Regions from separate parts of the Rhizobium sp. BK538 genome, predicted to be linked through region 2. Evidence: predicted binding sites of a transcription regulator. Region 2 holds the regulator's gene; the other holds the start of a gene.

Region 1 (9,364 bases), on a different contig from region 2:
TCGCAGTTCGAGCAGGTGCTCATCAACCTCTGCGTCAACGCGCGCGATGCCATGCCGCAGGGCGGCAAGCTGACGCTTCGCACGAAGAACGTGACGGCGGAAGAGATCGCAGCATTCAATTACTCCTATATGCCGCACGAGGACATGGTCCTCATCGAGGTCTCGGACAACGGGACCGGCATTGCGCCTGAGATCATGGACAAGATCTTCGAGCCCTTCTTCACGACGAAGGAGGTCGGCAAGGGAACGGGTCTTGGTCTCGCGATGGTTTACGGCATCGTCAAGCAGTCGGGTGGCTATATTCAGCCGGAGTCGGAAGTCGGCAAAGGTACGACTTTCCGCGTCTTCCTGCCGCGCCACATTGTCGAGCCAGCCGTTGCGGCGGAAGGTGATGCCGTCACGCCTGCGATCGGCGCGCCCGGCGAACAGGTACCGGCACCGGCGCAGCAAGCCGAGGATCTGACCGGATCTGCCGTCATTTTGCTGGTCGAGGATGAGGAAGCAGTGCGTCGCGGCGGCAAGCGCATGCTCGAGACCCGCGGCTACACGGTTTACGAGGCCGGATCTGGCGTCGAGGCGCTCGATATCATGGACGAGCTCGAAGGCAAGGTCGACATCGTCGTCTCGGATGTGGTGATGCCGGAGATGGATGGTCCATCGCTGCTGCGCGAACTGCGCAAGAATTATCCTGACCTGAAGTTCATCTTCGTTTCGGGCTATGCCGAGGATGCATTCGCACGCAACCTGCCGCCGGATTCCAAGTTCGGCTTCCTGCCGAAGCCGTTCTCCCTGAAGCAGCTTGCCGTCGTCGTGAAGGAGACGCTCGACAGCTAGTCGGTACCTAGAGTTTTAGCCTTTTTTGAACCCATCCTCAGCGATCGTTTGTTATGAAATCGCAACCTGGAGGAGAAAATGCGCTGGAAGCTCTTTGCCATCCTGGTGGCCGTGTCGTATGTCTGGGCGATCCTGACAGGCTTTAATGGTGTGCCGCGATCGCAATTCAGGATGGTCGGCGATGCATGCATCGGTCTTTTCGCCACAATAGGCGTTCTGCTTTACGCTTTTGAACGCCAGTTGCTCAGCGAGCAATTTTGGTCGTGATTTTCACGATTGTACTTGGTTTGGATTTGCTTGTGGCTGGCAGTTTTCCTTGTCCGCTTCGCAATCTTTTACGGCGCGAATACCGACCTGCTGTCCGCGAAAAAAATGGTTGTTCTATTGTTCGGTTATTCGGCGCTTTTGTGGAGCTTCGATTCGACTCCTTTCAGTGGCTGGCTCTTGCCCGTCATGCGAAGGGCGAAATGCTCAAATGACGATTGCGGAGTCGGCCGTTAGGGAGGCGCTGGAACGCCCCCTCAAACGATCATCCCGCCAGCGCGACGGCAATTTCTGCCGCCAATCTCGCATTATTTTCGACCAAGGCAATATTGGTCTTCAGGCTCTGGCCGTCGGTCAGGTCAAAGATCGTGCTGAGCAGGTAAGGGGTCACTTCCTTGCCGCTGATCTCGTCGCGCTCGGCGCTGTCGAGGGCGCGCTCGATGTAGATTTCCATTTCCTCCCGCGGGATCTCGTCTGCCTCCGGCACAGGGTTCGCGATCAGCATGCCGCCATCGATGCCGAGCTGCTCGCGCACCGTCTGGAAGTTGGCGATTGCGGCTGGGCTGTTGAGCGTCAGCGGACTGCGCAATCCCGACGCCCGCGACCAGAAGGCGGGGAATTCCTCGCTCTCGTAGGTCACAACGGGCACGCCCGCGGTTTCCAGCACCTCCAGAGTCTTCGGAATATCCAGGATTGCCTTGGCGCCGGCGCAAACGACGATGACACCGGTGCGGCTGAGTTCCTCGAGGTCAGCGGAGATATCGAAGCTTTCTTCGGCGCCTCGGTGGACTCCGCCGATGCCACCGGTGGCGAAGACCTTGATGCCGGCACGCTCGGCGGCGATCATCGTAGCTGCCACGGTCGTCGCACCATGACGACGCTCGGCGACCGCGAAGGCGAGATCGGCGCGCGAGACCTTCAGAACATCCTTGGCCTGCGCCAGCTGCTCCAGTTGCTCGGCTTCGAGGCCGATATGCAGCGTCCCGTGAATGACCGCGATCGTTGCCGGGACCGCGCCCTGCTCACGAATGATCGCCTCGACGCTGCGGGCCATCTCGATGTTGCCGGGGTAGGGCATGCCATGCGTGATGATGGTCGATTCGAGCGCCACAATCGGCGCGCCGCGCTGCTTGGCGCTTGCGACTTCCTTGGAATAGGCGATCGGCAGGAGGGGGGAGATCGGTTTCGTCATTGTCTCTTCCATTTCGTCGGTATTGCCTTCAATGCAAAATTCTCGCCGGCGGAACAAGGGAAAGTGTCTTCCTCACCAAATCCGGGGAGAGGTTTTCATTGACGGCGTGCGGGGACTGTACCGTAAGAGCTGCGGCAGCGGCGCCTTCCCGCACCGCATCGGCCAGGGGAATTCCGCGCATAAGCCCGGAAATAACGCCGGCCGCGAGCGAGTCGCCGGCGCCCGTGACATCTGCGACGCCTTCGAGGTTTACCGGCTGCAGGGCAACGACGCGGTGATCAGCAAAGGCAATCAGCTCGCGTTGGCCGCGCGTGACGACGCCGCCACGCAAGCCGATGTCACCCAGCAGCGACGGCCAATGCGACGGGTCATTGGGCCGTTCGCCAGTCAATGCGGTGGCTTCAGCCTCATTGAGGAAAAGATAGTCTATCCCATCGATGCACGGTTTCAGCTTGATCGCCTTGGCCGGCGAGATTGCGATCGCGCCCACCGGCTTGCCGAGAGCCTTAGCGCGCTCGACGATCGATGCCATCGTCTCCGCCGGCAGGTTGGCGTCAAAGAGGATGAAATCGGTCGCGGCAAAGGCATCGCGGACGGCACGGATCGAGAGCCGGCGCGGCATGAACATGCGGTAGAGATCCATGTCGGCAAGCGCAATCACCAGGTTTCCATCGTTCTCGATGATTGCGGTGTAACTGGGCGTCTTCCGATCCAGGAAAACGAAGGGGCGGTCATGAACGCCTGCGAAATCGGCCGCCTCGCTGACCGCCTCGCCGATCGGATCGCCGCCACGGGGCGAAATCATCGTCACGTCGAAGCCCAACCGGGCCAGGTTGCGCGCTGCATTGAAGCCACCGCCGCCTGGCTCCTCGAACCATGACCCCGGATTGCTGGCACCGGCCACCGTGTCGCCGGAAATGCGTCCGCGCCTGTCGATATGGGCTCCGCCGAGGACAAGAATCTTCTGCTTCATTTCATCGCCCTGCATCCGCCAAAAGACACGAATCGTCCCGCCGTCGCTAGCAGGTTGGCGGCGACTGCCCTATCTTTAAGCCGTTGCTTTCCATCACTAAAACAAATGTAGAACACGGGCTATTTTACCTTTTTCTTTCAACTGTTTGAACGGCGCTTGCGCAATGAGAACAAATGCGGTACAAAATCGACATCGGCGGCGACATTGCTTGAGCGGCTTCAATAACCTAAAGGTGGATCGAATGTCACAGAATACATTGCGGCTTGTAGAGGACAAATCGGTGGACAAAAGCAAGGCACTTGAAGCGGCACTCTCACAGATCGAGCGGTCGTTCGGCAAGGGCTCAATCATGAAGCTCGGCTCGAACGAGAATGTCGTCGAGATCGAAACGGTTTCGACAGGTTCTCTCGGGTTGGATATCGCGCTCGGCATCGGCGGCCTTCCCAAGGGCCGCATCATCGAGATTTACGGACCGGAAAGCTCGGGCAAGACGACGCTCGCGCTGCAGACCATTGCGGAATCGCAGAAGAAGGGCGGCATCTGCGCCTTCGTGGACGCAGAACATGCGCTCGATCCGGTCTATGCCCGCAAACTTGGCGTCGATCTGCAGAATCTCCTGATCTCGCAGCCGGATACAGGCGAGCAGGCGCTTGAGATCACCGACACGCTGGTGCGTTCCGGCGCTGTTGACGTTCTCGTCGTCGACTCCGTTGCAGCGCTGACGCCGCGTGCGGAAATCGAGGGCGAGATGGGGGACAACCTGCCGGGTCTCCAGGCGCGACTGATGAGTCAGGCGCTGCGCAAGCTGACGGCTTCGATCTCGAAGTCGAATACCATGGTGATCTTCATCAACCAAATCCGCATGAAGATCGGCGTCATGTTCGGGTCGCCGGAAACGACGACCGGCGGTAACGCGCTGAAGTTCTATGCCTCCGTTCGCCTCGATATTCGCCGCATCGGCGCGGTGAAGGAGCGCGAAGAGATCATCGGCAACCAGACGCGCGTCAAGGTCGTCAAGAACAAGATGGCGCCTCCCTTCAAGCAGGTCGAATTCGATATCATGTATGGCGAAGGCGTTTCCAAGACTGGCGAACTGGTCGACCTCGGCGTCAAAGCCGGTATCGTCGAGAAGTCGGGCGCCTGGTTCTCCTACAACAGTCAGCGCCTCGGCCAGGGCCGTGAGAACGCGAAGCTTTTCCTGCGGGACAATCCGGATCTCCTACGCGAGATCGAGACGGCACTTCGTCAGAATGCCGGTCTGATTGCGGACCGCTTCCTGCAGAATGGCGGCCCTGATGCGAACGACGGAGACGAGGCCGCAGACGGCTAATCGTCTGAAGGTTTCAAACAGTTCAAGACCGGCCGCATTCCTTGATCAGAATGTGGCCGGTTTTGTTTGTCTGCTGGACAGTGGTTAAGGCGAGCGATAAAAGCCACTGGATTTAAGTTTTGACCTGCCTTCCGGCAGCATTGAAGGGCATAGCATGAGCGGTGTGAATGATATCCGGTCGACCTTCCTCGACTACTTCAAGAAGAACGGCCACGAAATCGTTCCGTCGAGCCCGTTGGTGCCACGCAACGATCCGACACTGATGTTCACCAATGCCGGCATGGTGCAGTTCAAGAACGTTTTCACCGGCCTTGAGCAGCGGCCGTACAAGACGGCCTCGACCGCCCAGAAGTGCGTCCGTGCCGGTGGCAAGCATAACGACCTTGATAATGTCGGCTATACCGCGCGCCATCACACCTTCTTCGAGATGCTCGGTAACTTCTCCTTTGGAGACTACTTCAAGGAGCGGGCGATCGAGCTCGCCTGGAACCTGATCACCAAGGAATTTGCTATCGACGCCAAGCGGTTGTTGGTCACAGTCTACCATACGGACGACGAGGCCTTTAACCTTTGGAAGAAGATTGCAGGGCTGTCGGACGAAAAGATCATCCGCATCCCGACCAGCGACAATTTCTGGGCGATGGGCGATACCGGCCCGTGCGGCCCATGCTCGGAAATCTTCTATGACCACGGCGATCATATATGGGGCGGACCTCCCGGCTCGCCTGAGGAAGACGGCGACCGCTTCATCGAGATCTGGAATCTCGTCTTCATGCAGTACGAGCAGGTCACGAAGGAAGAGCGCATCGACCTTCCGCGGCCGTCGATCGACACGGGCATGGGTCTGGAGCGCGTCGCTGCCGTCCTGCAGGGCAAGCATGACAACTACGACATCGACCTGTTCCGCGCGCTGATCGAGGCTTCGGAAGAAGTGACAGGCGTAAAGGCAGAGGGCGAGCGTCGTGCAAGCCACCGCGTCATTGCCGACCACCTGCGTTCGTCGGCCTTCCTGATTGCCGATGGCGTGTTGCCCTCGAACGAAGGCCGCGGCTATGTGCTTCGCCGCATCATGCGCCGCGCGATGCGGCATGCCGAGCTGCTCGGTGCCAAGGAGCCGCTGATCTGGAAGCTGCTGCCGACGCTAGTCCAGGAAATGGGGCGAGCATATCCGGAACTGGTCCGCGCGGAATCGCTGATCTCCGAGACACTGAAGCTTGAGGAAACCCGTTTCCGCAAGACGCTAGAGCGTGGCCTTTCGCTGCTCTCCGACGCGACTACGACCCTCGGCAAGGGCGATATGCTCGACGGCGAGACGGCCTTCAAGCTCTATGATACCTACGGCTTCCCGCTCGACCTGACGCAGGATGCGCTTCGGGCCCGCGAAATCGGCGTCGACATATCAGGCTTCACCGACGCGATGGAGCGTCAGAAAGCCGAAGCGCGTTCGCATTGGGCCGGCTCCGGCGACAAGGCCACAGAGACGATCTGGTTCGAACTCAAAGAAAAGCACGGCGCGTCGGAATTCCTTGGCTACGACACCGAGACCGCAGAAGGTGTCGTTCAGGCCATCGTGAAGGACGGTGCTTCGGTCGCTTCTGCGTCCGCTGGCGATAAGGTTCAAATTGTCGTCAACCAGACGCCGTTCTACGGCGAGTCCGGCGGCCAGATGGGTGACACGGGCGTGATTACTTCCGATACGGCCAAGATCGAGATCACGGACACCCAGAAGAAGGGCGAGGGCCTGTTCGTCCATATCGGCACCGTTGTCGAGGGCACGGTGAGGGCGAGCGAGCCGGTTGCGTTGACGGTCGACCATGCGCGTCGCTCGCGCCTGCGGGCAAACCACTCGGCCACGCACCTTCTGCACGAGGCGCTGCGCGAAGTGTTGGGCACGCATGTCGCACAGAAGGGCTCGCTGGTCGCGCCCGAGCGTCTGCGCTTTGACGTTTCGCATCCGAAGCCGATGACGGCTGACGAATTGAAGGTCGTCGAGGACATGGCAAATGAGATCGTGTTGCAGAATTCGTCGGTCACGACCCGCCTGATGAGCGTCGACGACGCGATTGCCGAAGGCGCCATGGCATTGTTCGGCGAGAAGTACGGCGACGAAGTGCGCGTCGTCGCCATGGGCCAGGGCGTGCGTGGCGCCAAGGCGGGCAAGCCCTATTCGATCGAGCTTTGCGGCGGCACGCACGTCGGCGCGACCGGTCAAATCGGTCTGATCCGCGTTTTGGGCGAAAGCGCGGTTGGCGCCGGCGTGCGCCGTATCGAGGCGGTCACCGGCGAGTCCGCGCGCGAATACCTGGCGGAACAGGACGAGCGCGTCAAGTCGCTCGCGACGTCGCTCAAGGTGCAGCCGGCCGATGTTCTTGCTCGCGTCGAGGCGCTCATGGATGAACGCCGCAAGCTCGAGCGCGAATTGGCCGACGCCAAGCGCAAGCTTGCAATGGGCGGCGGACAGGGCGGTCCTGCCGATGCGGTCCGTGATGTCGCTGGTGTGAAGTTCCTCGGCAAGGCGATCTCGGGCGTCGATCCCAAGGATCTCAAGGGGCTTGCCGACGATGGCAAGGCGAGCCTCGGTTCCGGCGTCGTCGCACTGATCGGCGTGGGCGAGGACGGCAAAGCGAGCGCAGTCGTTGCGGTGACCCCGGACTTGACGGACCGGTTCAGTGCCGTCGATCTCGTTCGCGTCGCGTCGGCTGCTCTTGGCGGCAAGGGCGGCGGCGGTCGTCCCGATATGGCCCAGGCGGGCGGGCCAGATGGGGCAAAGGCCGACGAGGCGATCGAGGCTGTGGCGGTCGCGCTGGCAAGCTGAGCGAACTAGAGTTCGCACGAAACTCTTTGGAAGGCGGGGCTGGTCCCCGCCTTTTCGTTGTGCGCCCAGCATGAGCGCATTCTTGTGGGTGGAAGTCCCACCGTAAGCTGGTCATGGCGAGCGAAGAGAAGCGCAACTGCGGAAGGGCGACCGAACGTGGGGAGGAAGCGTGGATCGCAACTGCGGGCCGATGAACAAGAACCGGATATGAGGCGATGCCGACCAGGGCGAGCGGGCAACATACCGCGAAGCTCTTGTGACCAAGGGTCGGTGGCGTAAATCCGGCGGTCGTGCAGTGAAGGAGTGCGTTCTTACCTGTTGGGGTGATCTCGCCTTGCGCCTGAAAGGGCGACGGTGTCGAGCCGGAGCGAGAAGTCAGCAGAGGTCGTAGTAGGGAGCAGGTAGGCGCGAACGAAGGGCTGAACGAGAGAGAGTGAAGTTCCTCCAAGGATGAGCAAGGTCATGCGTCAGATGCCGGGACAGCCCGGGAGATCGGAGGGGCAAGCGGGTGAAGCCCGCCGGAGTTCCGATCTTGACGAAACCGCGCCCCCGCCGCGGATCGGGAACGACACAGGTGCTGGGCTGCTTGAGGCGGCCCTGCGGCGAGAGAACCTTCTGCAGGCGTGGAAGCAGGTGCGAGCCAACAAGTGCGCGCCAACAAGGGGCGCTGCGGGCGTGGACGGTCTGGACATTGACCAGACGGCTGCGGCGCTGCGCATCTCTTGGCCTGCCATCCGCGACAGCCTGCGGGAAGGGACGTATCGGCCACAGCCGGTGCGTCGCGTGATGATCCCGAAGCCAGGGGGCGGCGAGCGCGAGCTTGGCATCCCTACGGTGCTGGACCGCCTGATCCAACAGGCGCTCCTGCAAGTCCTTCAGCCAATCCTTGATCCGACCTTCAGCCAGCACAGCTACGGCTTCCGTCCGGGAAGGAGTGCACACGATGCCGTCCTGGCGGCGCAATCGTTCGTGCAGTCCGGACGGTGGGTCGTTGTGGACGTGGATCTGGAGAAGTTCTTCGACCGGGTTGACCATGACATCCTGATCGACCGTCTGCGCAAGAAAATCCCTGATCCTGGCGTGACCCGCTTCGTACGGGCCTATCTGAACGCCGACATTGTTGATGGGGGTGCGGTCATTGCGCGGACCAGAGGCACGCCGCAGGGCGGGCCGCTGTCGCCGCTATTGGCCAACCTGCTGCTGGATGAGGTCGACAAGGAGCTTGAACGGCGGGGCCATGCCTTCTGCCGCTATGCCGACGACTGCAACGTCTATGTGCGGTCGCAGCGGGCGGGCGAGCGGGCGATGGCTCTGCTGCGGCGGCTTTATGGTCGACTTCGCCTGATGGTGAACGAGGTCAAGAGCGCTGTTGCCAGCGTCTTCGGCCGCAAATTCCTCGGCTATGCTTTCTTCAAAGCACCAGGAGGGGTGGTCAAGCGAGGTGTTGCCGACAAGGCAATCAAGGCGTTCAAGGAGCGCATTCGCGAACTGACACCGCGGGTCGATCCCTGAAAGCAGTTCTGGCGAGAGCTGGTTGAATGGATGCGTCACCGTGTGAGGGCAATCCAGCTCAAACAATGGAGGCGTGGCACGACGATCTTCCGCGAACTGCTGGCAAAGGGGGCAAACCCTCTTGTGGCACAGCGAGTGGCAGCCAAGGCCGGTCGCTGGTGGCGCAACAGCGGCAAACTCCTCAACAGCATCCTCACCATCAAATGGGCCGACCAACTCGGAATGCCCAGACTCGTCTAACCTCAATCTCTCGAACCGCCCGGTGCGGATCCGCATGCCGGGTGGTGTGGCAGGGGCGCGATCGAATACGATCGCCCCCTATGCCGATTGCGGATTGGTCAAAGTCCGCAGGATTTGTCAAATCGCAGTATGGTTTTCTGCAGCCGATCGATTTGCACGAGGTTCAGACATGAATGGCGAAACGGCATGGGCCCTCTACGAGGA
Region 2 (9,364 bases):
TGCAATGATAGCCGAAGTAGGAGAGAAACGCGACCGTCATCGCCGGAACGACGAAACGACCGATCTTTTTCTTTTTGTGATGCTTTGTCCACATAAACGCACGCTCGAACGCATTACCTCGATGCGTCCAAGACTACCGGGCAGAGATTAACTGTCCGTTGACTATGAAAAATTAAGCAAGAAAAGACCCGCGCCTTTGGGACGCGGGTTCGAAGTCGTTGAAATCAGATGCGATTAGCCGCGGATGATCGAACGGCCGGCGTAGCGGGCCTGCGGGCCGAGGCCTTCTTCGATGCGGATCAGCTGGTTGTACTTGGCAAGACGATCCGAACGCGATAGCGAACCGGTCTTGATCTGACCGCAGTTGGTGGCAACGGCCAGATCGGCAATCGTCGAATCTTCGGTTTCGCCCGAGCGGTGCGACATGACCGCAGTGTAGGCAGCCTTGTGGGCAGTGTTGACGGCGTCGAGGGTTTCCGTCAGCGAGCCGATCTGGTTGACCTTGACGAGGATCGAGTTGGCAACACCCATGCGGATACCGTCGCGAAGACGAGCCGAGTTGGTGACGAAGAGATCGTCGCCGACCAGCTGAACCTTCTTTCCGGCCAGATCCGTCAGAGCCTTCCAGCCGTCCCAATCATCTTCGGCCATGCCGTCTTCGATCGAGATGATAGGGTACTGGGCCGCGAGCTGTGCAAGATATTCGGCCATGGCACCCGATTCCAGCGTGCGACCTTCGCCTTCGAGGACGTACTTGCCGTCCTTGAAAAATTCCGTCGAGGCGCAGTCGAGGCCGAGGCTGATGTCGTCGCCCGGCTTGTAGCCGGCTTTCTCGATGGACCTCATGATGAAGTCGAGGGCTTCAGGCGCGCTCTTCAAGCCCGGCGCGAAGCCACCTTCGTCGCCGACGTTGGTGTTGTGACCCTGAGCCGACAATTCCTTCTTAAGGACGTGGAAGACTTCCGAGCCCATGCGGACGGCCTCGCGGATGGAATCGGCGCCGATCGGAAGGATCATGAATTCCTGGAAGTCGATCGGATTGTCGGCATGCGCACCACCGTTGATGATGTTCATCATCGGAACCGGCAGAAGATGGGCGCTCGCACCGCCGACATAGCGGTAAAGCGGCAGGCCGGAAGCCTGAGCAGCCGCCTTGGCAACGGCGAGCGACACGCCGAGGATGGCGTTGGCACCGAGACGCGACTTGTTCGGTGTGCCGTCCAGCTCGATCATGATGTTGTCAATCTGGATCTGGTTTTCGGCGTCGATGCCACCGATCGCGTCGAAGATTTCCGTATTGGCGGCTTCGACGGCCTTTTCAACACCCTTGCCGAGATAGCGCTTGCCGCCATCACGCACTTCGACGGCTTCGTGAGCACCGGTCGAAGCGCCCGACGGCACCGCCGCGCGGCCCAAGCTGCCATCTTCGAGATAGACATCGACTTCGACGGTCGGGTTGCCACGGCTGTCGAGAATCTCGCGGGCGATAATGTCGGTAATTGCGGTCATCGGCTCTTCCTGCTCGAGGGTGGATAAATCGTTCGAAGCCTGTTTAATCGAAGGCACGCAAATTACAATGCCACACCGACGACACACGGCACGTCACGGACCTATCGCGCGAATATGTCAGGCTTTTGAAGAGGCGCGTCACGGCATCCTTCCGCTGCCCCTGCTCCAGTGTTTCGAAACTTCAGGTTTTGAAAACAAGTCACCACATTCAATGTGGTTGCAAATTTATCGATCAGTAACCAATTAATATTACAATTAATCCTCGATGAGGAAATACTGCCTGTCCTCCGGTAAGTAGTATTGCATGATGCACTTCCTTATGCGGTTCAATTCCGCCTGTTTATAGAGATTCTAAACTCCCTCCAAACTCCAAGCCATTTCAATAAACAACACCTGTTCGCTGTTAGAATTTACGGGGCGCCGGATGAAACTCAATATTGCTCGCAGCCTTGCCATCTTCGCGGCCGTCGTCACCGCAGGATTGATCACGTCGATCGGCATTCAGAATTACGCCTTCAACAAGCTGCGGGTGAACGGCGAGATGTATCAGCAGATCGTCTACGGAAAGGATCTCGTTGCCGATATCCTGCCGCCACCTCTCTATATTGTTGAATCCTACATGCTCGCACTTGAGGCGGTGCAGCGTCCTGAAGTCGCGCGGAAGAATATCGAGCGCATCCAGACTGTCCTGAAGCCCGCCTATAAGGATCGCCGCAAATATTGGTCGGAAACAGCGCTCAGCGCCGACCTCAAGGAAAAACTCCTGAACGATGTCCTCGTCAAAGGCGACGTGTTCTGGAAGGTGATGGCAGAAGAACTCGCCCCAGCCATTCTCAAGAACGACGCCGCCGTCATCCCGGCGGCTTTCGAGAAGCTTTCAACGAATTTCCATATTCATGAAGAGGCCGTCAACAAGCTCGTGGATATGGCGAACGCCTTCCTGGCTGCTGCCGAAAAGGATGCCGCCGAACAGACCCGCATCCTCTCCACCATCACGCTCGCGGCAGCAGCTGTCTCGTTTTTCCTGTTGCTCGGCGGCCTTTACGTCTTCCGTCGACGCGCTGTCGTGCCGCTCTCAGCAATGCGCGACTATATGGCGATCCTTGCCGCCGGCGATTATTCGAAGGAAGTGCCCTTCAGCCGCCGCGCCGACGAAATCGGCGAGATGGCGCGCGCCGTCTCCGTGTTCCGCGAAGCCGCCGAGGAACGGAACAATATCCGTGAGCGCCAGGATGCCGAACGCCAGGTCCAGACACAGCGCGATGCGGCGCTCGCCGCCACCAAGGCAGACGAGGAAGCTGCCCGCGAGCGCGTCATCACCAGTCTGAGCCGCGGTCTGGAGCGCCTTTCGGGCGGCGACCTCTCTGTCCAACTCAGCGAGCCCTTCGAAGCGACCTATGAAAAGCTGCGCGAGGAGTTCAACTCGAGCATCCGTACGCTTTCCGGCGCAATGAAAGAAATCTCAGCCGTCACGAATACGGTAGGGACCGGCTCGAGCGAAATCGCGTCGAGCACGGATGATCTGGCCCGGCGAACGGAACATCAGGCCGCCTCACTGGAGCAAGCAGCCTCGGCGCTCGACCAGATCACGGTCACCGTCAAGAATTCATCGGAACGGGCCAACGAAGCGAACGCGATGATGACGGCGACCAAGGAAAGCGCAAGCTACTCGGCGACCGTCGTGCACGAGGCGGTGGCCGCGATGGAGAAGATCGAGACATCATCCGCACAGATCGGCCAGATCATCAACGTCATCGACGAAATCGCCTTCCAGACCAACCTCCTCGCACTGAATGCCGGAGTGGAGGCCGCCCGCGCAGGTGATGCCGGAAAGGGCTTTGCCGTCGTTGCACAGGAAGTGCGCGACCTTGCCGGTCGCTCCGCCAATCTGGCGAAAGAAATCAAACAGTTGATCGAGACCTCTTCCAGCCAGGTTTCAGCAGGCGTCGGCCTTGTCAACCGCACAGGCGAAGCGCTCAGCAATATCGATCAGCAGATTCTCAAGGTCACGGCGCTGATCGAGGGGATCGTGCGTTCTTCCTCCGAACAAACCACCGCGCTCCTGGAAGTCAATGCCGCCATCAACACGATGGACAGTGTCACGCAACAGAACGCGGCGATGGTCGAGCAAACCAGCGCCGCCTGCCGAGAGCTGGGCGACGAGGCGGTGCGCCTCAATCACCTGCTGTCCCGTTTCTGTCTCGACGAAACGGGACAGTCCGCGACCATGGGATATGCCTCCCACAAAAGGATGGCGCTCGCCGGTTGACGGCCGACACCCGTCTGCCGGTTTCAGGCGGCCTTTGCAATCACGTCGAAGGCCAGCAGCTTTTCGAGCAGCCGCGGCATATCCTTCAAATAGACCATGTTCGGCCCGTCGGATGGCGCATTGTCAGGATCTTCGTGCGTTTCTACGAAGACACCGGCGACGCCAACCGCAACGGCTGCCCGTGCCAGCGTCTCCACGAATTCGCGCTGGCCGCCGCTCGAACCGCCCTGCCCGCCCGGCTGCTGCACCGAATGCGTCGCATCGAAAACGACTGGAGCACCCATCGCCGCCATGATTGGCAGCGAACGCATGTCGGAAACCAGTGTGTTGTAGCCGAACGAGGCGCCGCGTTCGCAAAGCAGAATATTCGGGTTTCCGGTCGAGTTCAGCTTGTTGAGAACGTTCTTCATGTCCCAAGGCGCCAGGAACTGTCCCTTCTTGACGTTAACGGCTCGGCCGGTCTTCGCGGCTGCCACTAACAGATCGGTTTGACGGCTCAGGAAGGCCGGGATCTGCAGGACGTCGACGACCGTCGCCACCTCGGCGCACTGCTCCTCGGTATGGATGTCGGTCAGAACCGGAAAGCCGTATTCCTTCTTGAGGTCCGAAAAGACCTCCAGCGCCTGTTCAAGACCTATGCCGCGCTGCGCCGACAGCGAGGTGCGGTTCGCCTTGTCGAACGAGGACTTATAGACGAGGCCGAGACCAAGCTTGTCGCAGAGTTCCTTCAATACACCGGCGACCATGAAGGCATGGTCGCGGCTCTCCATCTGGCAAGGCCCGGCAATCAGGGACAGCTTGCCGGCATTCGAAAAGGTGACGCGGCCGGCGCCTTCGCCGATCACGACTTCGGAATTTGTCTGGCTCATCGTTTCTCCTCGAAGGCGAAGAGCGCGCCCTGTCCGGGCGCCGCCTTCACCAGAATTCGATTGTTCTTGCGCGTATAAGTCATCCCGTTAGCAGCCAAATGCGCTTCTGTCACGGCGAGATCACTGACCTTGAAGACAATGGCGACGCCACGCAGGCCGCGATCATTTGGTGCCGGAATATCGAAGTAGGCATCCAATCCATCTGGGGAGAGAACGCTCACTCTGGCGTTCGGAGTTGTCACACTCGCGCCAAAGGCCTCGTTGGTCACCGGGAGGCCGTGCGCCGCAGCACGCACAAATGGCGCAAATGCTTTTGGGTCCGGCGCGCCAAGAACGATCTCTGCGATCCCACTCACGCCATTTGCGTGCTTTTGCAGCGCTCTACGGTCGGCCGGCAGCGGATTGACGCGTTGGCACGTGAAAAAGAAAAAATCCGGAGCCCGCAGATCGACCGCGAACGCGAGCTTGAACGCAGCGGTGGCCTGAGAGCCGTCAGGCATCTTCATCGGCCGCTCGAACTGCAGCATCTCGCCGCCATTGATCTTTTCGGCAAGGAACCGGGCATGGTCGCGATCAGCATCGGTGGTCGCAAAGACCACCGCCGAGAAACCATCATCCCCGCATCGAAATCGGAAAGCCCGGTCACGCGCAGTGAAGACATTGCCTTTCTTCGCCGACGCCTCGTGCAGCTCCGCGTTGGCGACGCCTAAGGGTTCCAGGTATGTTTCGTCGGCGAAGAATATGCAGGCATTCTCGGTTCCAAAAGGATGCCGGGCATCGGGTGCGACGGTGAATCCCAGCTTTCCCAAGCGCTCGCGCGCAAGTCCGATATTGGAGACCGGCAGCACGATGTGGTCCAGCGGATGTGCTTCGCTCATGGCAAACTCTCCGGAATTTGCGAAGATGTGCGCCGGGCAAGGCAACAATGCAACCCCCTTCTACGCTTTCACTCAAAAGCGACGCAAAAACTGAGCAAGTTGCAGGCAAGTTTTATGAAAATTTAGGCACTTGCGGAACACATATGGAACATATAGTGTCTGTTCTGGCTTTGTTTCACGACTCTGGGGTTCAACTTCGATGCTGACGCGCAAGCAACAGGAGCTTCTTCTCTTCATTCACGAGCGGATGAAGGAATCCGGTGTCCCTCCGTCTTTCGACGAAATGAAGGACGCCTTGGATCTCGCGTCCAAGTCAGGCATCCACCGGCTGATTACTGCGCTCGAAGAACGGGGCTTCATTCGCCGACTGCCTAATCGGGCCCGCGCATTGGAGGTCATCAAGCTGCCGGAGGCATATAATCCGAGCCTCCAGCCCCGCCGCGGCTTTTCGCCGAGCGTTATCGAAGGCAGCCTCGGCAAGCCGCAGCCGGTTGCGCCGCCGAAGCCGGCTGCGCATGCCGACAACGACAGCTCGGCCTCCGTACCGGTTATGGGGCGGATTGCTGCCGGCGTGCCGATTTCGGCAATCCAGAACAATACCCACGACATTACAGTTCCGGCCGACATGCTTGGCCCGGGCGAGCACTATGCGCTTGAGGTGAAGGGCGACTCGATGATCGAAGCCGGCATCTTCGACGGCGACACAGTGATCATCCGCAACGCCAGCACGGCAAATGCCGGCGACATCGTCGTCGCACTCGTCGATGACGAGGAAGCGACCCTCAAGCGTTTCCGCCGCAAGGGCGCCTCCATTGCGCTTGAGGCCGCGAACCCGGCTTATGAAACGCGCATTTTCGGACCCGACCGCGTCAAGGTTCAGGGCAAGCTGGTCGGCCTCATTCGCCGTTATCACTAACGACAGGCAGCTCGTCGTCAAACGTACCGCTTCGACAGTTGTATGCCCGATGCCGCATCCAGGGGCGATCATGCGTGGTATACGAGGTCGTCACGATGGGTGCCCTGGTCGTCTATCCGTATCTCAGCGGTGCCCGAGCGGCGCAAGGTTTCGCCGGTGAATAGCAGTGCGCCCGACCGGCATTCCGTCAGACGAGACGATATCGGCGGTGTCGCACGCAGCGCCGAAGTACACAGGGTTTTCGACGATTGTCAGGACGTAGCCGCTATCATGCGTGGCGGTGCACCAGGCGCCTTTCAGGCATACGAAGCGATTCGTAGCGCCCATCGCAGCCTGACGCAACGCATTGCGAGCATTACGCAGTTCCGCTGCCGAGAAGAGACGTTGAGCTTCACCTTTATTATCCCGCAGCCGAACAGGGCCGACGCCGTCCAATGATCGCGGTGGAGCACCCTTCGCCATTGATCGAAGATGAAGTCAGTCGGATGGAGTCGATTTTTGGTGCAAGGACTTGCCCTTTGACAATCGCGACAAGGCTGCCGTCCTCGGCAATGACAATGTCCCGGGCGACTGCGTCTGCGAGAGCGAGAGCGAGATGATGTAGCGCGCCAGCGGCCACGGCCATCGCCTTCCCGACGCTCGACGCGGCCCGTAATCGTCGTAGCTACAGGTGAATCCAATATGACGGTCGCCCTGCTCTGCGTTTCGAACTGGGCGAAAAGCATTCCCAGAACACCCAATACCCCTGCCTGCGCAAGATTTCGGGCGGCCTTGGCCTGCCGCCAGCGCAATCAGGGCCGACGCGACAATCCATGCTCCCAGGCGGATTGCTGGCGGATCACTTGCGAACTCAAACCAGAGGACGGCGCCAGTCCCGAGGAAGACCGGAGAAAACAGGACAAAGCGCCCATGTTCCATCTCCGTTGCCACAGCGCGTTGAAACCACGATGAGCAGCCGAGAGTCGCGGTCGTACCCCGCGTTGGCCAGGAAACGAGTGACGGCGTGCGGAAGGCGCGGAGGCTTGGGAGTAGATTGAGGCCGGAGAAAATAAGGCTCTGCCGCACGGGCAGGCGCACCCGCGCCCGGAGCGGCCTTTCTCACCTCAAATGGCTTCAACCGCGGCATGCATCTGCGCCCAAAAACAGCCGCCCTTGCAACCACAATGCAAGCTCTCGAGGCTTGAAGCAACAATAATCGATTGAAATCTGAAGGAAAATCGGAAATCAGAAAAGCCAAGGATTATCATTAGCTTCTGCTATGCGCAGGGTACATCGCAGCAGTGCCCAAAAGTTGATACTGCGATGCACAAAATGGCACCACGGTAACTTGGCATTAGGCGCGCGATCATATAGCTATCGTCGACGACGCTTAACCCTATGGCGCTTTTATGGCGCCAACCGCCAGTTTGGAGGATCAGAATGACGGAACAAAGCGCAACACTGAAAATCGGTGATAAATCAGTCGATCTCGCCATCAAGAGCGGCACGATTGGCCCTGATGTCATCGATATCGGCGCCCTGTACAAGAACACGGCTTCCTTCACGTACGATCCTGGTTTCACCTCGACCGCATCCTGTGAATCGAAAATCACGTATATCGATGGTGATGCCGGCGTATTGCTTCATCGCGGTTATCCGATCGAGCAACTTGCCGAGCACGGTGACTTCCTCGAGGTCTGCTACCTGCTTCTCTACGGAGAACTGCCGACCGCTGCCCAGAAGAAGGATTTCGACTATCGCGTCACGCATCACACGATGGTGCATGAGCAGATGAGCCGGTTCTTCACGGGCTTCCGCCGCGACGCGCATCCGATGGCCGTCATGTGCGGCTGCGTCGGCGCGTTGTCGGCCTTCTACCATGATTCCACCGACATCACCGATCCGCATCAGCGCATGGTCGCAAGCCTGCGGATGATCGCCAAGATGCCGACGCTCGCTGCCATGGCCTACAAGTATCACATCGGCCAGCCCTTCGTTTACCCGAAGAACGATCTCGACTACGCCTCGAACTTCCTGCGCATGTGCTTCGCAGTTCCCTGCGAGGAATATGTGGTCAATCCGGTTCTGGCCCGCGCCATGGACCGCATCTTCATCCTGCACGCCGATCATGAGCAGAACGCGTCGACCTCGACCGTTCGCCTCGCCGGCTCGTCGGGCGCAAACCCGTTTGCCTGCATCGCGGCCGGCATAGCATGCCTGTGGGGCCCGGCTCACGGCGGCGCCAATGAAGCAGCGCTGAACATGCTGACCGAGATCGGCACCGTTGACCGTATTCCGGAATACATTGCCCGTGCCAAGGACAAGAACGATCCGTTCCGTCTAATGGGCTTCGGTCACCGCGTCTACAAGAACTACGATCCGCGCGCCAAGATCATGCAGAAGACGACGCATGAGGTTCTCGGCGAACTCGGCGTCAAGGACGATCCGTTGCTCGAAGTCGCGATGGAACTCGAGCGTATCGCACTGACCGATGAATACTTCATCGAGAAGAAGCTCTATCCGAACATCGACTTCTACTCCGGCATCACGCTGAAGGCTCTGGGCTTCCCCACGACTATGTTCACCGTGCTGTTTGCTCTCGCTCGCACGGTCGGCTGGATTGCCCAGTGGAACGAGATGATCGAAGATCCAGAACAGCGTATCGGTCGCCCGCGCCAGCTCTACATCGGCGAGCCGCAGCGTGATTACCTGCCGGTCTCCAAGCGCTAAACCGCGATAGCAGTCTGCAAAAAGCCCGGTCAGAAATGGCCGGGCTTTTTCTTTTGAAGGACGTCGAGAACGATCTCTGCTGCGTGTTCTCCGGGCGGCTTTTCGGTCTGCATCCTCTGCCAGAGAACGTCGAACCCCTCCATCATCGCCCGTCGCGGCAAGGTGTCTGCCGCAAGCTTCTCCATCCAGCGTGCAAAGCTGCCGCCTCTGACCA

What was found. The regulator LexA, encoded in region 2, represses DNA repair genes until DNA is damaged. The targets are predictions, from matches to a motif close to TGTTCNNNNTGTGTTCNG.
Region 1: the regulator LexA is predicted to act here: its motif matches at 3,361-3,378, upstream of recA (recombinase RecA).

The regions. Positions count from the first base shown of each region.
Region 1 is NZ_JACIFT010000023.1:18,548-27,911, forward strand. Features, by position in the region: gene FHX09_RS24020 (PAS domain-containing sensor histidine kinase) at 1-834, shown strand, start outside; gene FHX09_RS24025 (hypothetical protein) at 913-1,101, shown strand; gene FHX09_RS24030 (pseudouridine-5'-phosphate glycosidase) at 1,364-2,290, opposite strand; gene FHX09_RS24035 (carbohydrate kinase family protein) at 2,319-3,263, opposite strand; gene recA (recombinase RecA) at 3,505-4,593, shown strand; gene alaS (alanine--tRNA ligase) at 4,748-7,408, shown strand; gene ltrA (group II intron reverse transcriptase/maturase) at 7,880-8,920, shown strand; gene FHX09_RS30090 (RNA-directed DNA polymerase) at 8,951-9,160, shown strand; gene FHX09_RS24055 (AraC family transcriptional regulator) at 9,330-9,364, shown strand, end outside.
Region 2 is NZ_JACIFT010000012.1:74,043-83,406, forward strand. Features, by position in the region: gene FHX09_RS16355 (septum formation initiator family protein) at 1-94, opposite strand, end outside; gene eno (phosphopyruvate hydratase) at 235-1,509, opposite strand; gene FHX09_RS16365 (HAMP domain-containing methyl-accepting chemotaxis protein) at 1,934-3,778, shown strand; gene kdsA (3-deoxy-8-phosphooctulonate synthase) at 3,802-4,647, opposite strand; gene FHX09_RS16375 (VOC family protein) at 4,644-5,525, opposite strand; gene lexA (transcriptional repressor LexA) at 5,725-6,441, shown strand; gene gltA (citrate synthase) at 7,861-9,150, shown strand; gene lpxB (lipid-A-disaccharide synthase) at 9,180-9,364, opposite strand, start outside.